3 regions of the Kitasatospora sp. MMS16-BH015 genome follow, and region 3 is predicted to be linked to each of the others. Evidence: predicted binding sites of a transcription regulator. Region 3 holds the regulator's gene; each other region holds the start of a gene.
The links. Region 3 encodes HrcA, which represses chaperone genes, less so after heat shock. Its sites were predicted from a motif close to TTNGCACTCNGNNNNNCNGAGTGCNAA; they were not measured.
Positions count from the first base shown of each region.

Region 1: the regulator HrcA is predicted to act here: its motif matches at 3,442-3,468, upstream of groES (co-chaperone GroES).
Region 2: the regulator HrcA is predicted to act here: its motif matches at 2,574-2,600, upstream of groL (chaperonin GroEL).

Region 1 is NZ_CP025394.1:3,446,437-3,453,356, reverse strand. Features, by position in the region: gene tsaD (tRNA (adenosine(37)-N6)-threonylcarbamoyltransferase complex transferase subunit TsaD) at 1-939, shown strand, start outside; gene CFP65_RS14780 (hypothetical protein) at 936-1,199, shown strand; gene CFP65_RS14775 (polysaccharide deacetylase family protein) at 1,352-2,239, shown strand; gene CFP65_RS14770 (class I SAM-dependent methyltransferase) at 2,236-3,414, opposite strand; gene groES (co-chaperone GroES) at 3,615-3,923, shown strand; gene groL (chaperonin GroEL) at 4,030-5,661, shown strand; gene CFP65_RS14755 (LysR family transcriptional regulator) at 5,812-6,828, shown strand.
Region 2 is NZ_CP025394.1:5,083,019-5,089,938, forward strand. Features, by position in the region: SAM riboswitch class I at 1-50, shown strand, start outside; gene thrC (threonine synthase) at 68-1,351, shown strand; gene CFP65_RS22100 (ubiquitin-like small modifier protein 1) at 1,385-1,663, shown strand; gene CFP65_RS22105 (cold-shock protein) at 2,237-2,443, shown strand; gene groL (chaperonin GroEL) at 2,756-4,378, shown strand; gene CFP65_RS22115 (Uma2 family endonuclease) at 4,578-5,156, shown strand; gene CFP65_RS22120 (hypothetical protein) at 5,176-5,535, shown strand; gene CFP65_RS22125 (DUF4031 domain-containing protein) at 5,532-5,801, shown strand; gene CFP65_RS22130 (hypothetical protein) at 5,826-6,521, opposite strand; gene CFP65_RS22135 (copper homeostasis protein CutC) at 6,727-6,920, shown strand, end outside.
Region 3 is NZ_CP025394.1:2,702,501-2,709,420, forward strand. Features, by position in the region: gene CFP65_RS11725 (S41 family peptidase) at 1-707, opposite strand, end outside; gene CFP65_RS11730 (16S rRNA (uracil(1498)-N(3))-methyltransferase) at 920-1,669, opposite strand; gene dnaJ (molecular chaperone DnaJ) at 1,764-2,906, opposite strand; gene hrcA (heat-inducible transcriptional repressor HrcA) at 2,978-4,009, opposite strand; gene htpX (zinc metalloprotease HtpX) at 4,320-5,243, shown strand; gene CFP65_RS11750 (hypothetical protein) at 5,254-5,838, shown strand; gene CFP65_RS11755 (hypothetical protein) at 5,939-6,859, shown strand; gene CFP65_RS11760 (DUF3097 domain-containing protein) at 6,891-6,920, shown strand, end outside.

The sequences.
Region 1 (6,920 bases), 740 kb from region 3:
ATCGCCAGCCGGGCGCACCTGGAGGAGATGGTCCCGACCATCCAGCGCGCGCTGGACACCGCCGGGATCAAGGCGAGCGACCTGGACGGCATCGCCGTCACCGCCGGGCCCGGCCTGGCCGGGGCGCTGCTGGTCGGGGTGAGCGCGGCCAAGGCGTACGCCTGGGCGCTGGACAAGCCGCTGTACGGGGTGAACCACCTGGCCTCGCACATCTGCGTGGACCAGCTGGAGCACGGGCGGCTGCCCGAGCCGACCATGGCGCTGCTGGTCTCCGGCGGGCACTCCTCGCTGCTGCTCAGCTCGGACATCACCACCGACGTGCGCCCGCTCGGGGCGACCATCGACGACGCGGCCGGCGAGGCCTTCGACAAGGTGGCCCGGGTGCTCGGCCTGGGCTTCCCGGGCGGCCCGGTGGTGGACCGCACGGCCCGCGAGGGCGACCCGAAGGCGATCAAGTTCCCGCGCGGCCTGAGCGGCCCGAAGGACCCGGCGTTCGACTTCTCGTTCTCCGGTCTGAAGACCGCCGTGGCGCGCTGGGTGGAGGCCAAGCGGCGGGCGGGCGAGGAGGTGCCGATCGCCGATGTGGCCGCGTCCTTCCAGGAGGCCGTCACCGACGTGCTGACCCGCAAGGCGGTCAAGGCCTGCCGGGAGAACGGCGTCGACCACCTGATGATCGGCGGCGGCGTGGCGGCCAACTCCCGGCTGCGGGAGATGGCCCAGCAGCGCTGCGACAAGGCGGGCATCGTGCTCCGGGTGCCCCGGCCGGGCCTGTGCACCGACAACGGCGCGATGGTCGCGGCGCTCGGCTCCGAGATGGTCTGGCGCAACCGGCCGGCCTCCGACTTCGACCTGTCGGCGGACTCCTCGCTGCCGGTCACCGAGGTCTCGGTACCCGGCCATGTGGATGTGCACGCCGCCGCGCACGAGGCGCTCAAGTGACCACCACCGCGTGGATGTGGGAGGCCCGGGCCGCCGAGGGCCGGGCTGCCGAGCTGCGCGAGTGGGCCGCAGCCGAGGCCGTGCCCGCCGTGCGCGGGGCGGCCGGGCTGACCCGGACCGAGCTGTTCACCGCCCCCGGCGAGCGCGTGCTGGTGATCACCTGGTGGACGGGGGAGCCGGTGGCCCTGCCGGAGCCGCCGGCGGGCCTGTTGGCCCGGCCGGTGCACCGGTGGAGCTTCACCAGCGAGCTCGTGGAGTAGGCCGGCGTCCAGCCGGGGAGCCCACTGCGCTGCGCCCCGGCTGCCCGGCACAGGCTTGGCGGCTGCGCCACGCGGGCGCCTCGCGTGAACCGACGGCCCACCCGGTAGCGTCTGCCTGTCTGAGAGTCGGCCGGATGGATGCTGGGAGTGTCGTGAACCGCAGGACGAAGATGTACGCCGTGGGGGCCCTGGCCCTGCTGGCCACCACGACCGCCTGCGGCAGCGGGAGCAGCTCCGCGGCGAAGACCTCGGTGCCCCCGGCCACCCAGCCCGGCAGCGCGGCCCCCGGCACCCCCGCCCCGGCGCAGAGCTCGGCCGCGCCCAGCGCCGACGGCGCCGTCTCGGCGGCGGCCTGGAAGAAGTGGGGCCTGCAGCCGCTGGCCCCCGCCCCGGCCGCGCCCGCCGACAAGCCGATCAAGCTGACCAAGACCGGCCAGGTGCCGGTCTTCAGCGACGTGCCGACCAAGGACAAGGTCGTCTTCGTGACGCTCGACGACGGGGCCGAGAAGGACCCGAAGTTCGTCGAGATGATGAACGACCTCAAGGTGCCGATCACGATGTTCCTGACCAAGGACATCATCAAGAACGACTACGGCTACTTCAAGCCGCTGCAGGCCCTCGGCAACCGCATCCAGAACCACACCGTCGACCACCCGCAGATGAGCAAGGTCTCGGCCGCCAAGTCCAAGAGCGAGGTCTGCGACGACCAGACCGCGCTCACCCAGCAGTACGGCACCCCGCCGCTGCTCTTCCGCCCGCCCTACGGCGACGGCGCCAACACCACGCAGCTCAACACCTCGGTGCAGGAGTGCGGGCCGCGGGCGATCGTGCTCTGGCGCGAGTCGATGCAGATCCACGACATGCAGTACCAGGCGGCCGACAAGAAGCTGAAGCCCGGCGACATCATCCTGGCCCACTTCCGCGGCCCGAAGGACCTCAAGGGCGAGACCATGACGGAGATGTTCGGCGAGCTGCTCGCCCGGATCCAGGAGCAGGGCTTCTCGGTGGCCCGCCTGGACGACTACATCCAGGCTCCCTAGCCGACCGGCTGACCGAGCATCATGAGGTGGCCGTTGCCCAGCCTGCTGAGGATGACGGTCACCGTGTGCGGCCCGCTCGGCTTGAGCTGACGGCGCAGCTCCTCGGGGGTGACCCCGATGCCGCGCTTCTTGATGACGACCGTGCCGACCTGCCGTTCGCGCAGCAGCACCTTGAGCTTCTTGACGTTGTACGGGAGCACGTCGGTGAGCTCGTAGGCGTGCGCGAGCGGGGTGGGCACCAGCTGGTCACTCGTCAGGTAGGCGATCATCGGGTCGATCAGCCGGCCGCCGACCGCCTCGGCGATCTCGGGCAGCAGCCGGGCCCGGATCGCGGCGCCGTCCGGCTCGTACAGGTACCGGCCGACCGGGCCGGGCTCCGGGTCGGGGCGGGTGCCGCCGGCCAGGCTGTGCGGGCCGGGCAGCAGGGTGGCCCGGTACTGCCCCGGCGCGTCGGTGCCGAACCAGATCACCGCCTCCTTGACCTCGCCGTGGTCGGAGACCCACTCCGCCTCGGCCTCCTCGGGCACGGCCTCGTGCGGGATGCCGGGGGCCACCTTGAGCGCGCCGTACGGGGTGCGGCGGGCGGCCTCCAGGGCCCAGGAGAGCGGCGGGGAGTACGCCTCCGGGTCGAAGACCCGGCCCCGGCCGGTGCGGCGGGCCGGGTCGGTGAAGACCGCGTCGTAGCCCGTCACGTCCACCTCGGTGACGTCGGCCTCGCGGACCTCGATCAGCTCCGAGAGGCCCAGCGCGGCGGCGTTCGCCGCGGCCACGGCGCAGGTCAGCGGGTCGCGGTCGACGGCCAGCACGGCGACCCCGGCCCGGGCCAGTGCGATCGCGTCCCCGCCGATCCCGCAGCACAGGTCGGCCAGCCGCTTCACCCCGAGCGCGGCGAACCGCCGCGCCCGCCACTCGGCCACCGGGCGGCGGGTGGCCTGCTCGACCCCGTTGGGCGTGAAGTACATCGCGGCGGCGTCCGCGCCGAACTTCGCGCCCGCGCGCTGGCGCAGCCGGGCCTGGGCGAGCGCGGCGGAGACCAGCTCGGCCGGGTGCTCGCGGCGCAGCCTGGTGGCCAGCGCCAACTCCTGCCCGGGGTCGAAGTCACGCAGCTCGGCGAGGAGGGCCTGCCCCTGGTCGGTCAGCAGGGCCCGGAACGATTCGATCTCCACGCCGACCATTGTCGCCGCAAGCCGACGGGCGCGCCGTTGGCACTCTGGTTGACTGAGTGCTAACCGCGCCCTATGGTCGTTCCTGGCACTCCCCACCGGGTGAGTGCTAACGCGATCGAGCGTCCCTGACCCCCGCGACGGCAGGTGCGCACCAGCGGTCGCCACCTACCTGAAGAACAACCCCGTAATCTCCGAAGGGGAACTCGGACGTGACCACCGCCAGCAGCAAGGTTGCCATCAAGCCGCTCGAGGACCGCATCGTGGTCCAGCCGCTCGAAGCCGAGACCACCACGGCCTCCGGCCTGGTTATCCCGGACACCGCCAAGGAGAAGCCCCAGGAGGGCGTCGTCCTGGCCGTCGGCCCGGGCCGCTTCGAGGACGGCCAGCGTCTGCCGCTCGACGTCGCCGTCGGCGACGTCGTCCTGTACTCCAAGTACGGCGGCACCGAGGTCAAGTACAACGGCGAGGAGTACCTCGTCCTCTCGGCCCGCGACGTTCTGGCCATCGTCCAGAAGTAAGCGGCACCCGTCGTAACCAGCCCGCCCCGGATCTCCGTGTCAGCACTGACAAGGGGCCGGGGCGTGCTTGTTGGCCAACGTTTCGATCCCTAAGGAAGCATCAGACATGCCGAAGATCCTTCAGTTCGACGAGGACGCCCGCCGCTCGCTGGAGCGCGGTGTCAACAAGCTGGCCGACACCGTCAAGGTGACCATCGGCCCCAAGGGCCGCAACGTCGTCATCGACAAGAAGTTCGGCGCCCCGACCATCACCAACGACGGTGTGACCATCGCCCGCGAGGTCGAGCTCGACGACCCGTACGAGAACCTCGGCGCGCAGCTGGTCAAGGAGGTCGCCACCAAGACCAACGACGTCGCGGGTGACGGCACCACCACCGCCACCGTGCTGGCCCAGGCCCTGGTCAACGAGGGTCTGCGCAACGTCGCCGCCGGCGCCGGCCCGGCCGCCCTGAAGAAGGGCATCGACAAGGCCGTCGCCGCCGTCTCCGAGCACCTGCTCTCCATCGCCCGCGAGATCGAGGGCAAGGACGACGTCGCCGCCGTCGCCTCCCTCTCCGCCCAGGACCCGCAGGTCGGCGAGCTCATCGCCGAGGCGATCGACAAGGTCGGCAAGGACGGTGTCATCACCGTCGAGGAGTCGAACACCTTCGGCGTGGAGCTGGCCTTCACCGAGGGCATGCAGTTCGACAAGGGCTACCTCTCGCCGTACTTCGTCACCGACGCGGAGCGTCAGGAGGCGGTCCTGGAGGACCCGTACATCCTGATCAACCAGGGCAAGATCTCCTCGATCCAGGAGCTCCTCCCGCTGCTCGAGAAGATCCTGCAGGGCGGCTCCTCCCGCCCGCTGCTGATCATCGCCGAGGACGTGGACGGCGAGGCGCTCTCCACCCTGGTGGTCAACAAGATCCGTGGCACCTTCAACGCCGTGGCCGTCAAGGCCCCCGGCTTCGGTGACCGCCGCAAGGCGATCCTCGGCGACCTGGCCGTCCTCACCGGCGGCACCGTCATCTCCGAGGAGGTCGGCCTCAAGCTCGACCAGGCCGGTCTGGACGTGCTGGGCTCCGCCCGCCGCGTGACCATCACCAAGGACGAGACCACCGTCGTCGACGGCGCCGGTGACGCCGAGGCCGTCGCGGGCCGCGTCGCCCAGATCAAGGGCGAGATCGCCAACACGGACTCGGACTGGGACCGCGAGAAGCTGCAGGAGCGCCTGGCGAAGCTCGCCGGCGGCGTCTGCGTCATCCGCGTCGGTGCCGCCACCGAGGTCGAGCTCAAGGAGCGCAAGCACCGCCTCGAGGACGCCATCTCGGCGACCCGCGCCGCGGTCGAGGAGGGCATCGTCGCCGGTGGTGGCGCCTCCCTCGTGCACGCCCAGAAGGTGCTCGCCGACGGCCTGGGCCTGTCCGGCGACGAGGCCACCGGTGTCTCGGTCGTCCGCAAGGCGCTCGCCGAGCCGCTGCGCTGGATCGCCCAGAACGCGGGCCTCGAGGGCTACGTCATCACCCACAAGGTCGCGGAGCTGGAGGCCGGCTTCGGTTTCAACGCCGCCACCGGCGAGTACGGCGACCTGCTGAAGGCCGGCGTCATCGACCCGGTCAAGGTCACCCGCTCGGCCCTGGAGAACGCCGCCTCCATCGCCTCGCTGCTGCTCACCACCGAGACCCTCGTGGTCGAGAAGCCCGCCGAGGAGGAGGCCGCTGCCGGTCACTCGCACGGCGGCCACGGTCACTCGCACTGACCTCGTGCCGAACGGCCGAACGGCTGAACGGCTCACCGGAGGCCCGGCCCGTACCCTGTGAGGGGTGGGGCCGGGCCTCCGGCGTTCTCCGGTCGGGCCGGTCGATCAGTTCGGTTTTGTCTTCCTCAAAGCTTGCCTTATAACTGAGGCATGATCGAGGCCCGACACCTCCGCGTCCTCCGCGCCGTCGCCCGTACCGGGTCGTTCTCGGCCGCCGCCCGGGAGCTGGGCTGCACCCAGCCCGCGGTGAGCCAGCAGATGAAGGCGCTGGAGAAGTCCGTGGACACCCCGCTGGTGGTCCGCTCCGGCCGCGACATGCAGCTCAGCGAGGCCGGCAAGGTCCTCCTCAAGCACGCCACCGGCATCCTGGCCGGGCTCTCGGCCGCCGAGGAGGAGGTGGCCGCGATCACCGGCCTGCGGGCCGGCCGGGTGCGCCTGGTCTCCTTCCCCACCGCCAGCTCCACCCTGGTGCCGCCCGCTGTCGCCCGCCTGCGGGGCGCCCATCCGGGGGTCCGCGTGTCGCTGGTCGAGGCCGAACCGCCGGAGTCGCTGGCCATGCTGCGGGGCGGCGAGTGCGAGGTGGCCCTCGCCTTCCGCTACCCGGACGCCCCGGGCGGCACCTACCGCGCCCCCTCGCACGCCTCCCCCCGCGAGGTGCGGGCCGAGGCCGCCCTGGAGGCAGCCGCCTCGCAGGCCGCCACCGACTGGTCCGACCTGGTGGCCCGCCCGCTGCTGGACGACCCGCTGGTCGGCCTGCTCCCGGCCGGCCACCCGCTGGCCGGCCGGGGCGGCCCGGTGCAGCTCACCGAGCTGGCCGGGGAGCAGTGGATCGCCGGCTGCCCGCAGTGCCGGGGCCACCTGGTGGAGCTGTGCGGCGCGGCGGGCTTCGAGCCCCGGATCGACTTCGCCACCGACGACTACCCGGCGGTGGTCGGCCTGGTCGCCGCCGGCCTGGGAGTCGCCGTCCTGCCGGAGCTGGCCCTGGCCTCGGTCCGGACGGATGGCGTGGTGCGGGTGCCGGTCGTGACCGCCTCGGGCGCGCCGTCGGTCCGTCAGATCGTCGCGCTCACCCTTCCCGACCTGGTGGAAGTCCCGGCCGTGGAGCTGATGATGGCCAACCTGCACCACCAGGGGCGCGGGGAACCGCGCGAGGCGGAAGAGGCGTAGTCGGGGGCTGCCGCGGAGAGCCAGTTGCACCGTCAACGGATAGTGCAACTGGTGTACCTGTACTGGTGCGGGGAGGGGGCGGGCTGGCCGCG
Region 2 (6,920 bases), 2.4 Mb from region 3:
AGGTGCCAATTCCGTCCTGTGGCGCGCCCGCGTCACGGGGAAGATGAGGAGAGAGGCCTCCGCCATCATGGCTACCGCTACCCCTGAAGCGCCCGCGTCCGTCGACCTCGGCCCCGCCGTGGCGCTCTCCTGTCGCGAGTGCGGCACCCGCTTCCCGCTCGGCCCCAGCTTCGCCTGCCTGGAGTGCTTCGGGCCGCTGGAGATCGCCTACGACTTCGGCAGCGCCCCCGCCGAGGAGCTGCGCGCCCGGATCGAGGCCGGCCCGGCCAGCATCTGGCGCTACGCCCCGCTGCTCCCGGTGCCCGCCGACGTGGCCTCCAAGCCCAACCTGAACCCGGGCTGGACCCCGCTGGTCAAGGCCGACAACCTCGGCCGCGAGCTCGGCTTCACCGCCCAGCTGCACGTCAAGGACGACTCCGGCAACCCGACCCACTCCTTCAAAGACCGGGTGGTCGCCTGCGCGATCGAGGCGGCGCGCGCCTTCGACTTCACCACCCTCTCCTGCTCCTCCACCGGCAACCTGGCCGGTGCGGTGGGCGCGGCGGCGGCCCGGGCCGGTTTCAAGTCCTGCGTGTTCATCCCGCACGACCTGGAGCAGGGCAAGGTCGTGATGGCCGGGGTGTACGGCGGCGAGCTGGTCGGCATCGAGGGTAACTACGACGACGTGAACCGCTTCTGCTCCGAGCTGATCGGCGACTCGGCCGGCGAGGGCTGGGGCTTCGTCAACGTCAACCTGCGCCCGTACTACGGCGAGGGCTCCAAGACGCTGGCGTACGAGATCTGCGAGCAGCTCGGCTGGCGGCTGCCGGAGCAGATCGTCATCCCGATCGCCTCGGGCTCCCAGCTCACCAAGATCGACAAGGGCCTCCAGGAGCTGATCAAGCTCGGCCTGGTCGAGGACCGCCCGTACAAGATCTTCGGCGCCCAGGCCGAGGGCTGCTCCCCGGTGGCCGCCGCCTTCAAGGCCGGCCTCGACGTGATCCGCCCGGTCAAGCCGGACACCATCGCCAAGTCGCTGGCGATCGGCAACCCGGCCGACGGCCCGTACGTGCTCGACATCGCCCGCCGCACCGGCGGCGCGGTGGAGCACGTCACCGACGCCGAGGTGGTCGAGGCGATCAAGCTGCTCGCCCGCACCGAGGGCATCTTCGCCGAGACCGCGGGCGGGGTGACCGTCGGCGTGCTGAAGAAGCTGGTCGAGACCGGTCAGCTCGACCCCGCCAAGGAGACCGTGGCGATCAACACCGGCGACGGCCTGAAGACCCTGGACGCCGTCTCCGACGCCGGGATGACGGCCGTCATCCGCCCGACCCTGGAGTCCTTCCGCTCCGCCGGCCTCGCCTCCGCCTGAACCGTCACTGGACCCCGCTAGGAGCCTGATCGCATGAGCGCCACCGTCCGCATCCCCACCATCCTGCGCACCTACACCGGCGGGGCCGCCGAGGTCACCGCCGAGGGCGCCACCCTCGCCGAGGTCATCCAGAGCCTCGAGGCCGACCACCCGGGCATCGCCGCGCGGATCCTGGACGACACGGGCAAGCTGCGCCGCTTCGTCAACGTCTACGTCAACGACGACGACGTGCGCTTCGACAGCGGCCTCGAGACGGCCGTCGCGGACGGCGCCAGCGTCTCGGTGATCCCGGCGGTCGCCGGCGGCTGCTGAGCCGCCCGCGGGCGGCCCGCGCCTTTTCCGGCCCGCGCACCTCGCCACCCCCGAAAGCGGAATGATGAATTCCGCATTCGGGGGTGGCGTTCGCGTGCCCGGGGGAAATTCCGCCTCCGGGCGCGGGGTAGAGTGCGACTTAAGCGGGCCCTTTCCTTCCGCCTCGACACGTTCCCGGCACATCCACGGCCTCGGCCGGGGGCGGCCGTGCCCGCACCTCCGGCCGATCGCATACGCAAGGGGCGTCCGTCCGCTGAGACGTGTGTGCGGTAGTCCTGGGCGGAGGATGTCAGGCTGCCGTCAGAAATCTTCGGGCAAAGTGTTCCTTTCGCCCTGCTATGCCCGGTGCGAATTGCGTGGCTCTGCCGCTTTCCACCCGGTGCGTCCCTGTGAGCTGTCAGGGAATTCCATGAAGTTGGGCCTGTTGCAGAGGGCGTCTGTCCGGATACATTCAGCCGCGGTCGACGTATTCGGTGGGGCCCAGGGGGGTACCTCGGTCTCGGCCGACCACAGACCCGGGCCCGCATCCCTGCGGGTCCGTGAAGGGCCAGCACAGCACAAGGGGAGTTCGGAATGGCTCAGGGCACCGTCAAGTGGTTCAACGCCGAGAAGGGCTACGGCTTCATCGCGGTCGACGGTGGTGCGGACGTGTTCGTCCACTACAGCGCGATCCAGATGGACGGCTACCGCACCCTCGAAGAGGGCCAGCGGGTCGAGTTCGAGATCTCCCAGGGGCAGAAGGGCCCGCAGGCGGACATGGTCCGTGCCCCTGCGGTCTGACCTTTCCGAACTGCGGAGCCTCGGCTCTACCCGAGCTGGTGCTCACTGTCTCGCCCAGCAGGCCCGCACGACACCCGTCGTGCGGGCCTGCTGCCGTCTGCGGGGACAACGTGCGTGTCGGCCGAATGGGCTTGCACTCGGCACCCCCGAGTGCTAATCATTGGCGTTAGCACTCACAGCGTGAGAGTGACAACGGACCGGGTCGGTGAGGCCCCCGGGAGCGGCAGGGGACATGACCCCCGCACACCAGGGCCGTCCGTCGCGGGCACCTCTGGTCCGAGCAGTCGACCGTGTCCTGGAGGACCACTTCCGATGGCCAAGATCATCTCGTTTGACGAGGAAGCTCGCCGCGGCCTTGAGCGCGGCATGAACCAGCTTGCCGACGCCGTCAAGGTGACGCTGGGCCCCAAGGGCCGCAACGTCGTCCTTGAGAAGAAGTGGGGCGCCCCCACGATCACCAACGATGGTGTCTCCATCGCCAAGGAGATCGAGCTCGAGGACCCGTACGAGAAGATCGGTGCGGAGCTCGTCAAGGAGGTCGCCAAGAAGACGGACGACGTCGCGGGTGACGGCACCACCACCGCCACCGTGCTCGCCCAGGCGCTCGTCCGCGAGGGTCTGCGCAACGTCGCCGCCGGCGCCAACCCGATGGCCCTGAAGCGCGGTATCGAGAAGGCCGTCGCCGCCGTCTCGGACCAGCTGCTCGCGCAGGCCAAGGACGTGGAGACCAAGGAGCAGATCGCCTCCACCGCCTCCATCTCCGCCGCTGACACCCAGATCGGCGAGCTCATCGCCGAGGCCATGGACAAGGTCGGCAAGGAAGGCGTCATCACCGTCGAGGAGAGCAACACCTTCGGCCTCGAGCTCGAGCTCACCGAGGGCATGCGCTTCGACAAGGGCTACATCTCCGCCTACTTCGCCACCGACCTGGAGCGTATGGAGACCTCGTTCGAGGACCCGTACATCCTGATCGCCAACTCGAAGATCGGCTCGGTCAAGGACCTGCTGCCGCTGCTCGAGAAGGTCATGCAGAGCGGCAAGCCGCTCGTCATCATCGCCGAGGACGTCGAGGGCGAGGCCCTGTCGACCCTGGTCGTGAACAAGATCCGTGGCACCTTCAAGTCCGTCGCCGTCAAGGCCCCGGGCTTCGGTGACCGCCGCAAGGCCATGCTCGGCGACATCGCCATCCTCACCGGTGGCACCGTGATCTCCGAGGAGGTCGGCCTCAAGCTCGAGAACGCCGGCGTCGACCTGCTGGGCACCGCCCGCAAGGTGGTCATCACCAAGGACGAGACCACAATCGTCGACGGTGGCGGCGACAGCGACCAGGTCGCCGGTCGCGTCAACCAGATCCGTGCCGAGATCGAGAACAGCGACTCGGACTACGACCGCGAGAAGCTCCAGGAGCGCCTCGCCAAGCTCGCCGGTGGCGTCGCCGTCATCAAGGCGGGCGCGGCCACCGAGGTCGAGCTCAAGGAGCGCAAGCACCGCATCGAGGACGCCGTCCGCAACGCGAAGGCCGCCGTCGAGGAGGGCATCGTCGCCGGTGGTGGCGTCGCGCTGCTGCAGGCCGGTGTCGCGTTCGACAAGCTGGAGCTCGAGGGCGACGAGGCCACCGGTGCCAACATCGTCCGCGTGGCCCTGGAGGCCCCGATCAAGCAGATCGCGGTCAACGCCGGCCTCGAGGGCGGCGTCGTGGTGGAGAAGGTCCGCAACCTCCCCGCCGGCCACGGCCTGAACGCCGCGACCAACGAGTACGTCGACCTGATCGCCTCCGGCATCATCGACCCGGCGAAGGTCACCCGCTCCGCCCTGCAGAACGCCGCCTCCATCGCGGCGCTCTTCCTCACCACCGAGGCCGTCATCGCTGACAAGCCCGAGAAGGCCGGCGCCGCTGCCGGCGGCGGCATGCCGGGCGGTGACATGGACTTCTGATCCTGCTTCCAGGATCGGCGAGTTCGCTGCGTCCGCGAGGGCGGTTCCCGGTACTCCGGGGGCCGCCCTCGCGGCTTTCCTGCCGCCGGTCACCCGTTCGTGCGACTCTGGGCACATGGAAGGTCCTGGTGCTTCGGAGCGTGGCTACGGTGAGGGCGAGCAGGGTCGTGCGGGCGAGAGGAGGTCGACGGTGACCGCGATGACCGTGGAGACGGACCACGCGTGGGCCGACCTGCTGGACACCTGGCGGGACTTGGACGTCCCGGAGGGCTGGCGCGCCGAGATCGAGGAAGGGCAGATCGTCTTGGTGCCACCACCGAACAACGGGCACAACCTGATCGCCGGCGAGGTGCATCGGGCGCTGCTCCGGTGTGTCCCGGACGAGGTTGGCGTGTACCAGACGCTCGGCACCCAGATCCCGCGGCTGGAGAAGCTCTGCATCCCCGATCTTGTCGTGGTTGACGTGGCGGTGTTGAAGACCGGCAGGGACGATGACCCGATCGATGCAGCCGACGTCCTGCTGGCCATCGAGATCACGTCACGAAGCACGGCTCGGCAGGACCGTACCAAGAAGCTGTGGGGCTACGCGCACGGGCCGGTCCCGCTGTATCTGCTGATCGACCGCTTCGACCAGCCCGGCCCTACCGTGACGCTCTTCTGCGAACCCTCCGACGGTGCTTACCGACAGAGTCTGCGCACCCCGTTCGGAAAGCCGGTGAGTCTGCCGGAGCCCTTCGGCGTCACGCTGGACACCGCCTCCTTCCCGGCGCCCAGCTGAACTGCGCGACAATGAGGGGATGACCACCCCTGAGATCGAAGCCGCGCTGCACGGGGCCCGTGCGCTGATCCTTGCCGACCTGACCGCCCGGGACGTGGCGGATGCCGCCGTGGTGTCGCTGGTGGAGGAGGCGGTGGCGCACCGGCGCTGGTGGTTGGAGCAGTGGCCGGACGGGGTGGAGTACGTGCTCGGGCTGGTGGCCCAGGACGTGCAGGACAAGTTGCTGGAGACGTACGGCCGGTGGCCGCTCTGCGTGGAGTGCGCGGAGGCCGAGGACGACCCGCACGCGCTGAGCGTGGAGCCGGAGTTGGGGCCCGAGCCGCACTGGGTGTGCGGCAAGCGGGGTGTCGTGGTCGCGCCGGTCGGGGACCTGAAGTGATCTTCATCGACCCGCCCACCTGGCCCGGCCACGGGAAGCTCTGGTCGCACCTGGTGAGCGACGTCAGCTACGCCGAGCTGCACGAGTTCGCGGCCCGGCTCGGGGCTCCCGCGAAGGGCTTCGAACGGGACCACTACGACATCCCCGCGAAGTGGTACGAGGATGCCGTGCGGCTCGGGGCGCAGCCGGTCGGCAGCAAGGAGCTGGTGGCCCGCCTGACGGCGGCGGGCCTGCGGCGGCGGAAGGCCACCTACCAGGAGGGCTGAGCCCCCGGTCGGGCCGGGGCGGTCCTACCGGGTGAGTTCGGCGAGCTCTGCCGCCAGGTTGGCGCGGGCCGGGGCGTCGTAGCGGGCGTGGGCGGTCGGGGTGCGGAAGAGCGCCGGGAGGTCGAGCAGCTGGCGCAGCACGGCCGCGCGGCCCTCGCGGAAGGCCTCCGGCGGCACGAAGGAGTACTCCTCGCGGACGGCCGCCGCGTACGCCGCGTAGGCGTCCGGGGAACCGCCCAGCACGGCCAGGTCGGCGTCGCAGAGCACCTCGCCGTTGCGGTCGCCGGGCTCGGGGTGGTGGGTGACGGTGAGGCGGACCAGCCGGGCCGTCTCCTCGGCCAGGGCATCCGGCACGCCCGCGTCGGCCAGCGCCCGCAGGGCCAGCCGGGCGCTGCGCTCCTCGTTCTCGCTGCGCTCGGGCTGGTAGACGGCGTCGTGGTACCAGACGGCCAGGCGGACGGCGTCCGCGTCCTCCGCGTGCTCGGCGAGCAGGTCGACCTGGTCGAGCATCGCCCGCAGGTGGGCGGTGGTGTGGTAGCGCCGCTGCGGTTCGGACCAGCGCTTGAGCAGGTCCAGCCCGTAGGGCTCGGGGTCGGTACCGGCGGCGGCCTGGTCGTCGTCGGCGGCTTGGCCGGTGGCGGTGGCGGTGGCGGTGGCGCTGGCGGTGCTGGCGTCGGCGGGGGCGCAGCGCCCGAGCAGGGCGGCCCAGCGGTCGAGCATGTCGCGGTCTTCGGCGGTGGGCGGCTTCGGTGGCATGGGGCCATTCTGCCGTCGGGCCGTGGCGCGGAGGCGGGATCCCCTCGGGTCGCCGGGGCGGGGGCCGCTCCGGTCGCCGGGTGCGGCCGGGTGGTGTTGACTCGGCTCGGCCGCGCCGCCCTGGTCAGGGGTCTCGCCCCGGCGGCCCCGGATGTGGCAGGGTAGCAATATGTCTAGACCAATTCTCGAAGTAATCGCGCTGACCGCGCAGGACGCCCAGGCCGCCGAGCTCGGCGGAGCCGACCGGCTCGAACTGGTCACGGACATGGCCGCCGACGGGCTGACCCCGTCGGTGGAGGACTTCGTCAAGATCCGTGCGGCGGTGGAGATCCCGCTCCGGGTGATGCTGCGGATCCGGGACGG
Region 3 (6,920 bases):
GCGTCCCGGGCGTAGAACTCCGTGGAGTCGCCGTGCCGGCGCAGGTCCTCGCCCTCCGGCGTGCTGGAGTACAGCTGCCCCACGCCCTCGTGGTCGGAGAGGAAGGCGATCCGCTCGCCGATCCACATCGGCGCGGCGATGTTGCCGCCGAGCCCGGCGTGCACCCGCTCGAACTCGCCCGCCCCGATCCAGAGTTTGCCGACCTGCCCGCCCCGGTACCGCTTCCAGCGGGCCGGGTCCGTGCTCGACGCACTCAGCAGCAGCGCCCGCGGCCCGCCCGGCTCCAGCGCCAGCCCGCCGATCGGCCCGTACGGCAGCCGCTCCGGCTCGCCGCCGTCCAGCGGCAGGGCGTACGACCAGGTGCGGCGGGCCGTGCTGTGCCCGGCCGCCGTGACGGCGACCGGGCGGCCGTCGGGCAGCCACCCGCGCAGCGCGGTGGTCGCGCTCCCCCAGTACGTCAGCCGCCGCACCTCGCCCCCGGCCACCGGCGCCACGTGCACCTCGGGACGCCCGTCCCGCAGCGAGGTCCAGGCCAGGCTGGCCCCGTCCGGCGAGAACCTCGGCCCACGCACCGGCACTTGATCCGCCGTCACCCGCCAGGCCCGCCCCCCCTCCAGCGGAGCCAGCCAGACATCGTCCTCGGCGACGAAGGCGACCAAGTCGCCGGACACGTGCGGGTATCGCAGGTAAGAACTCACGAGCGCCACTCTAAGCAGCAAGTGTTTGCCGTATCCAGGAGTTGCACCATCCAGGGGCGCGGGGAACGGCGCGGCCAGCCATGCAAGGTCCGCACTCTTACACTCATGCCCTCGTTGCACTATCCGTTGACGGTGCAACTGGCTGCGCGGGCGAGATGACTCGAAGGCTTCTTCCGACTTCGCGCAGTTCCCCGCGCCCCTGATGTGCTGACCCAGAGTGCCTATTGCCAGCGTCCGGAGTGGGCCAAGAGCAGGGCACCCGCCGCCACGCCTGCCGTGGAGGTACGCAGGACGGAGGGGCCGAGGCGGTGGGGGTGGGCGCCGGCCTCGGCGAAGGCCGCCAGTTCGTCCGGGGAGATGCCGCCTTCGGGGCCGACGATCAGGACCAGGTCGCCGGCGGGCGGGAGGGAGGCCGTCGCCAGGGGGAGCGAGCCCTCCTCGTGGAGGACGGCCGCGAAGGCGGCCCCGGCGAGCAGGGGGGCGAGCTGACGGGTGGTCATGAGGTCGCGGACCTCGGGGAAGCGGAGTCGGCGGGCCTGCTTGCCGGCCTCCTTCGCGGTGGCGCGCCACTTGGCCAGGGCCTTGGCGCCGCGGTCGCCCTTCCACTGGGTGATGCAGCGGGAGGCGGCCCAGGGGATCACCACGTCGACACCGACCTCGGTCATGGTCTCGACGGCGAGTTCGCCGCGGTCGCCCTTGGGGAGGGCCTGGACCACCACGATCCGGGCCGGGGCCGGCGGCTCCTCGCGGACCTCGGCGACCAGCACGTCCAGCGCGTCCTTGCCGTGCACGGCCGCGACCGAGCCGTGCACGCCGAGGCCGAGGCCGTCCGCCAGGGTGACGGCCTCGCCGGGCTCCAGGCGCTTCACGGCGGCGGCGTGCCGCCCCTCGGGGCCGTCGAGCCGGAGCAGCACGCCGGGGGCGGCCCCCGCCAGCCGCTCGGTCTCGACGACGAACACGGGCGCGGTCATGGCACTCCTCGGTGCAAGGGCATCGGTACAGAAAAAACGGCCCCCGCACCGGACGTGCGGCGCGGGGGCTCGAAGCGGGACGGACAGCGGCGGCCTACCGGCCGTTGAACGCGTCCTTCAGCCGGGAGAACAGGCCCTGCTGGCCGGGGGCGAAGGTGCCCGAGGGGCGCTCCTCGCCGCGCAGCAGCGCGAGGCGGCGCAGCAGCTCCTCCTGCTCGGGGTCGAGCTTGGTGGGGGTCTGCACCTCGACGTGCACTATCAGGTCGCCCCGGCCGCCGCCGCGCAGGTGGGTGATGCCCCGGCCGTGTAGCGGGATGGACTGGCCGGACTGGGTGCCGGGCCGGATGTCCACCTCCTCGACGCCGTCCAGGGTCTGCAGCGGCACCTGGGTGCCGAGCGCCGCGGCGGTCATCGGGATGGTGACCGTGCAGTGCAGGTCGTCGCCGCGCCGCTGGAAGGTCGGGTGGGTGGTCTCGGCGATCTCGACGTAGAGGTCACCGGCCGGGCCGCCGCCGGGGCCGACCTCGCCCTCGCCGGCCAGCTGGATCCGGGTGCCGTTGTCGACACCGGCGGGGATCTTGACCGTGAGGGTGCGGCGGGCGCGGACGCGCCCGTCGCCGGCGCACTCGGGGCACGGGGTCGGGACGACGGTGCCGAAGCCCTGGCACTGCGGGCAGGGGCGCGAGGTCATCACGTTGCCGAGGAAGGAACGGGTCACCTGGGAGACCTCGCCCTTGCCGCGGCACATGTCACAGGTCTGCGCCGAGGTGCCGGGAGCGGCGCCCTCACCGGAGCAGGTGGTACAGGTGACGGCGGTGTCGACCTGGAGCTCCTTGGTGGTGCCGAACGCGGCCTCCTCCAGGCTGATCTCCAGGCGGATCATCGCGTCCTGGCCCCGGCGGGTCCGCGAGCGCGGTCCGCGCTGACCGGCCGCCGCGCCGAAGAAGGCGTCCATGATGTCGGAGAAGCCGAAGCCCGCCGCGCCCGCGCCGAAGCCGCCGGCGCCACCGCCGCCGTTCGGGGAGAGCGGGTCGCCGCCGAGGTCGTAGACCTGGCGCTTGGCCGGGTCGGAGAGCACCTCGTAAGCGGCGTTGATCTCCTTGAACCGCTCCTGCGTCTTCGGGTCCGGGTTGACGTCCGGGTGCAGTTCACGGGCGAGGCGCCGGAACGCCTTCTTGATCTCGTCCTGCCCCGCATCCCGTCGGACGCCGAGTACCGCGTAGTAGTCCGTGGCCACCAAATGCTCCGCTTGTTCCGCCTGTTGAAGTGCTGCGACTGGTCACCGGGCCCCACGGCCCGGTTGGTCCTCTACGATTCGGCCAGGATCTGGCCGACGTACCGTGCCACCGCACGCACCGCCCCCATTGTGCCCGGGTAGTCCATCCGGGTCGGGCCGATCACGCCCAGCTTCGCCACGCTCTCGTCGCCCGAACCGTAACCGACGGACACGACCGAGGTGGAATTCAGGCCCTCGTAGTCGTTCTCCCGGCCGATCCGGACCGTCACCCCGGCGTCGGGCGTCTCACCCAGCAGGCGCAGCAGCACCACCTGCTCCTCCAGGGCCTCCAGGACGGGCTGGATGGTGAGCGGGAAGTCGTGGCCGAACCGGGTCAGGTTGGCCGTGCCGGCCAGCATGATCCGCTCCTCGTTCTGCTCGGCGAGCGTCTCGAAGAGGGTGGCCAGCACGGTGGTGACGGTGGCCCGGTCGGGCGGCTCGAAGGCGGCCGGCAGGTCGTCGAGCAGGGCCGGCACGTCGGGCAGCCGCTGGCCGCCGGCCCGGCTGTTGAGCCGGGCCCGCAGGTCGGCCAGCACCGTCTCGCCGACCGGGCCCGGGCAGTCGACCATCCGTTGCTCGACCCGGCCGGTGTTGGTGATCAGCACCAGCATGACCTTGCTCGGGGCCAGCGCCACCAGCTCGACGTGCCGCACGGTGGAGCGGGAGAGCGAGGGGTACTGGACCACGGCGACCTGCCGGGTGAGCTGCGCGAGCAGCCGCACGGTGCGGGCCACGGTGTCGTCCAGGTCGACCGAGCCGTCCAGGAAGTGCCGGATGGCCCGGCGCTCCGGGGCGCTCATCGGCTTGACCTCGGCCAGCCGGTCGACGAACAGGCGGTACCCCTTGTCGGTGGGGATCCGCCCGGCGCTGGTGTGCGGCTGGTGGATGTACCCCTCCTCCTCCAGCGCCGCCATGTCGTTGCGCACGGTGGCCGGGGAGACGCCGAGGCTGTGCCGCTCGACCAGCGCCTTGGAGCCGACGGGCTCCTCGGTGCCGACGTAGTCCTGCACGATGGCGCGCAGCACCGAGAGCTTGCGGTCGTCCAACGGCCGCTCGCTGAACATGGCACGCACCTCCGTCTTCGTCCGTTGAGCTGACAGCGCTTCCTACTGCTTGCAGCGTCTCCTCTGGCACTCCGGAAGGCAGAGTGCCAGCACCGTACCAGCCAGTGTAAGGCCCGCCCACCACCGCAGGAACGGCCCGCCCGCGTGATCCTCGTCCGATTCGCGCTCGTTCCGCGCGGCATTCCTCCCGCTTTCGCCCGGCCCGGGCGCACCCCGGGATCCGTCCGGCGCGGGGCGGTGCCCGCGCGGTCGCGGGGTGGCAGCATCGAAGACGGACAGTGATATCGGCAGTTCTCACGAAGGAGCAGCGATGTCGGCGTCACCTCAGCACTCCCGTTTCGCCCCCGACCGCGGACTCACCGGTCGGATGGTCCTCACCATGTTCGTGATCGGGCTGCTCTATGTCGGCTTCACCGGGGTGCTGATCGTCCTGCTGCGCGGGGCGTGGCCGCTGGTGGTGCTGATCTCCGGCGGGCTCTTCGTCGCCCAGTTCTGGTTCAGTGACAAGATCACCGAACGGGCGATGGGCGCCCACGAGGTCACCCCCGAGCAGTACCCGCAGCTGCACGGCACCATTGACCGGCTCTGCGCCCTCGCCGACATGCCCAAGCCCCGGGTCGCGGTGGCCGACACCGACATGCCGAACGCCTTCGCCACCGGCCGCAACCCGCAGAACGCGGTGGTCTGCGTCACCACCGGCCTGCTCCGCCGACTGGAGCCGGAGGAGCTGGAGGGCGTGCTCGCCCACGAGCTCTCGCACGTCGCGCACCGGGACGTGGCGGTGATGACGGTGGCCGGCTTCCTCGGCGTGCTCGCCGGGATGATGACCCGGATCGCGCTCTACGGCGGCTTCTACGGGGGCAACAACCGCAACAACAACGACCAGAACGCGGCCATCGCGATGCTGATCATCCCGCTGGTCAGCATGGTGGTCTACGCGATTAGCTTCCTGCTCACCCGGCTGCTCTCCCGCTACCGCGAGCTGGCCGCCGACCGCGCCGCCGCCCAGCTCACCGGACGGCCCAGCGCGCTCGCCTCGGCGCTGACCAAGGTGACCGGCCAGATCGCCGCCATCCCGAGCAAGGACCTGCGCGCCTCACAGGCGTACAACGCCTTCTACTTCGCCCCCGCGCTGAGCGCCCGGGAGGCCGCCACCCAGCTGATGTCCACCCACCCCTCGCTGGAGAAGCGGCTGGCGCAGCTGGGCAAGATCTCCGCCGAACTCGGTCAGTGAGGATCACTTCATGGGTTTCCTGGACGCACTCTTCGGCCGCACCAAGCCGGTCAAGCCCGATCTCGACCAGCTCTTCGGCATCCCCTCGGCCGCCCTGACGCTCGAGGCCGGGGCCGGCTTCAAGCCCACCGGCCTCGGCTCGGTCTGCTTCGCCGCCGTCGAGGGCGGCGCCTTCGTCGAGGTCCAGCGCCAGGTCAGGGCCCTGCTCGACGCCGACACCGCCACCGGCGGCGTCCCGGTCGAGGCCAGCCAGGACGGCTACGGCTACTCCTGGCTGCTCGCCCGCCACACCCCCGAGGAGCTCCCCGACCTGGTCAACGACCTGCACGCCGTCAACAGCGAGCTCGAGGCCAACGGCTTTGGCCCCCAGCTGCTCTGCTCGATCGTGGGCTTCCGCAACGACTCCGGCCAGTCGCTCGGCCTGGTCTACCTCTACAAGCGCGGCAGCTTCTATCCCTTCGCCCCGATGCCGGGCGGCGGCGAGAAGCGCAACAGCCCCCTGGAGCTCCAGATCAAGGCCCTCCTCCCCAACGACCTCCGCCTCGAACCGGACCTCACCCGCTGGTTCCCGGTCTGGGGCGCACCGGGGCTCTGACTCATGACCCAGGTTGACCCTGACACGGTGTGAGGCGGTTGGCTGCTCCCACCGCCCGGTGACCACCGGCGCGGCTCCGACCGCCTCGAAGGGTCTCCCCGTGCTCGGCTACACCGGCTCCGGTCCGTACTGCTTCACCAACTCGCTGGCCATGGTGCTGGGGGCGGAGGCACCCTCCACCGCCGTGATCGAGACGCTGACCGGCTCGCCGTTCGGCGCCCAGCTGATCGCCGGCGAGCTGCCGCTGTTCGACCCGTACGGCTGGCACCCGGAGATCGGGCTGGACTCGGCGATCGAGCTGCTCGGCTGGGTCTGCGAGCGCAGCGCGGGCGGCGGCCCGGCCGGGGCGCTGGAGCGGCTGCGGGCCGCCTGCGCGAGCGGGCCCGCGCTGGTCGGGCCGGTGGACATGGGTCTGCTGCTCTACCAGCCGGGCACGCCGAACGCCGAGGGCGGGGACCACTACGTGGTGGTGCTCGCGGCCGACGAGCGGGAGGTGGAGCTGCACGATCCGCACGGCCACCCCTACGCGACGATGCCCACCCCGGCCTTCCTGGCCGCCTGGGAGGGGAAGTCGGTCGGCTACCTCGACGCGCCGTACGTGCTGCGCACCGGCTTCACCCGGGTGCGCGAGGTCACCGTCGCCGAGGCGCTCCGGCGGTCGCTGCCGGCCGCCGAGCGGTGGCTTGCGGGCCGCAGCGAGCTCCCGATGCCGCCCGGCTCGCTGGGTGGGGCGGCTGCCGTGGCGGCGCTGGCCGACCGGGTCGAGCGGGGGCTGCCGGCCGGCATCCGCACGCTGCTCACCGCCTTCGCCGTCCGGGTCGGCGCCCGGCGGCGCAGCGACGCGGCGGGCTGCCTGGCCGAGCTGGGGCTGGCGGAGGCGGCCGCCGTGCTGGGGCGGCAGGCCCGGCTGCTCGGCGGCCTCCAGTACCCGCTGGTGCAGGGCGAGGACGCGGTGGCGGCGGCCCGGCTGCGGGAGCTCGCCCCCAGCTTCGAGGAGTTGCGCGGCGCGTTGGGTCTCTGACGGGCCGTCGGTCGGCTCGTATGATCGCCGGGTGCGCAGCTACGGACCGGACCTGACCCCG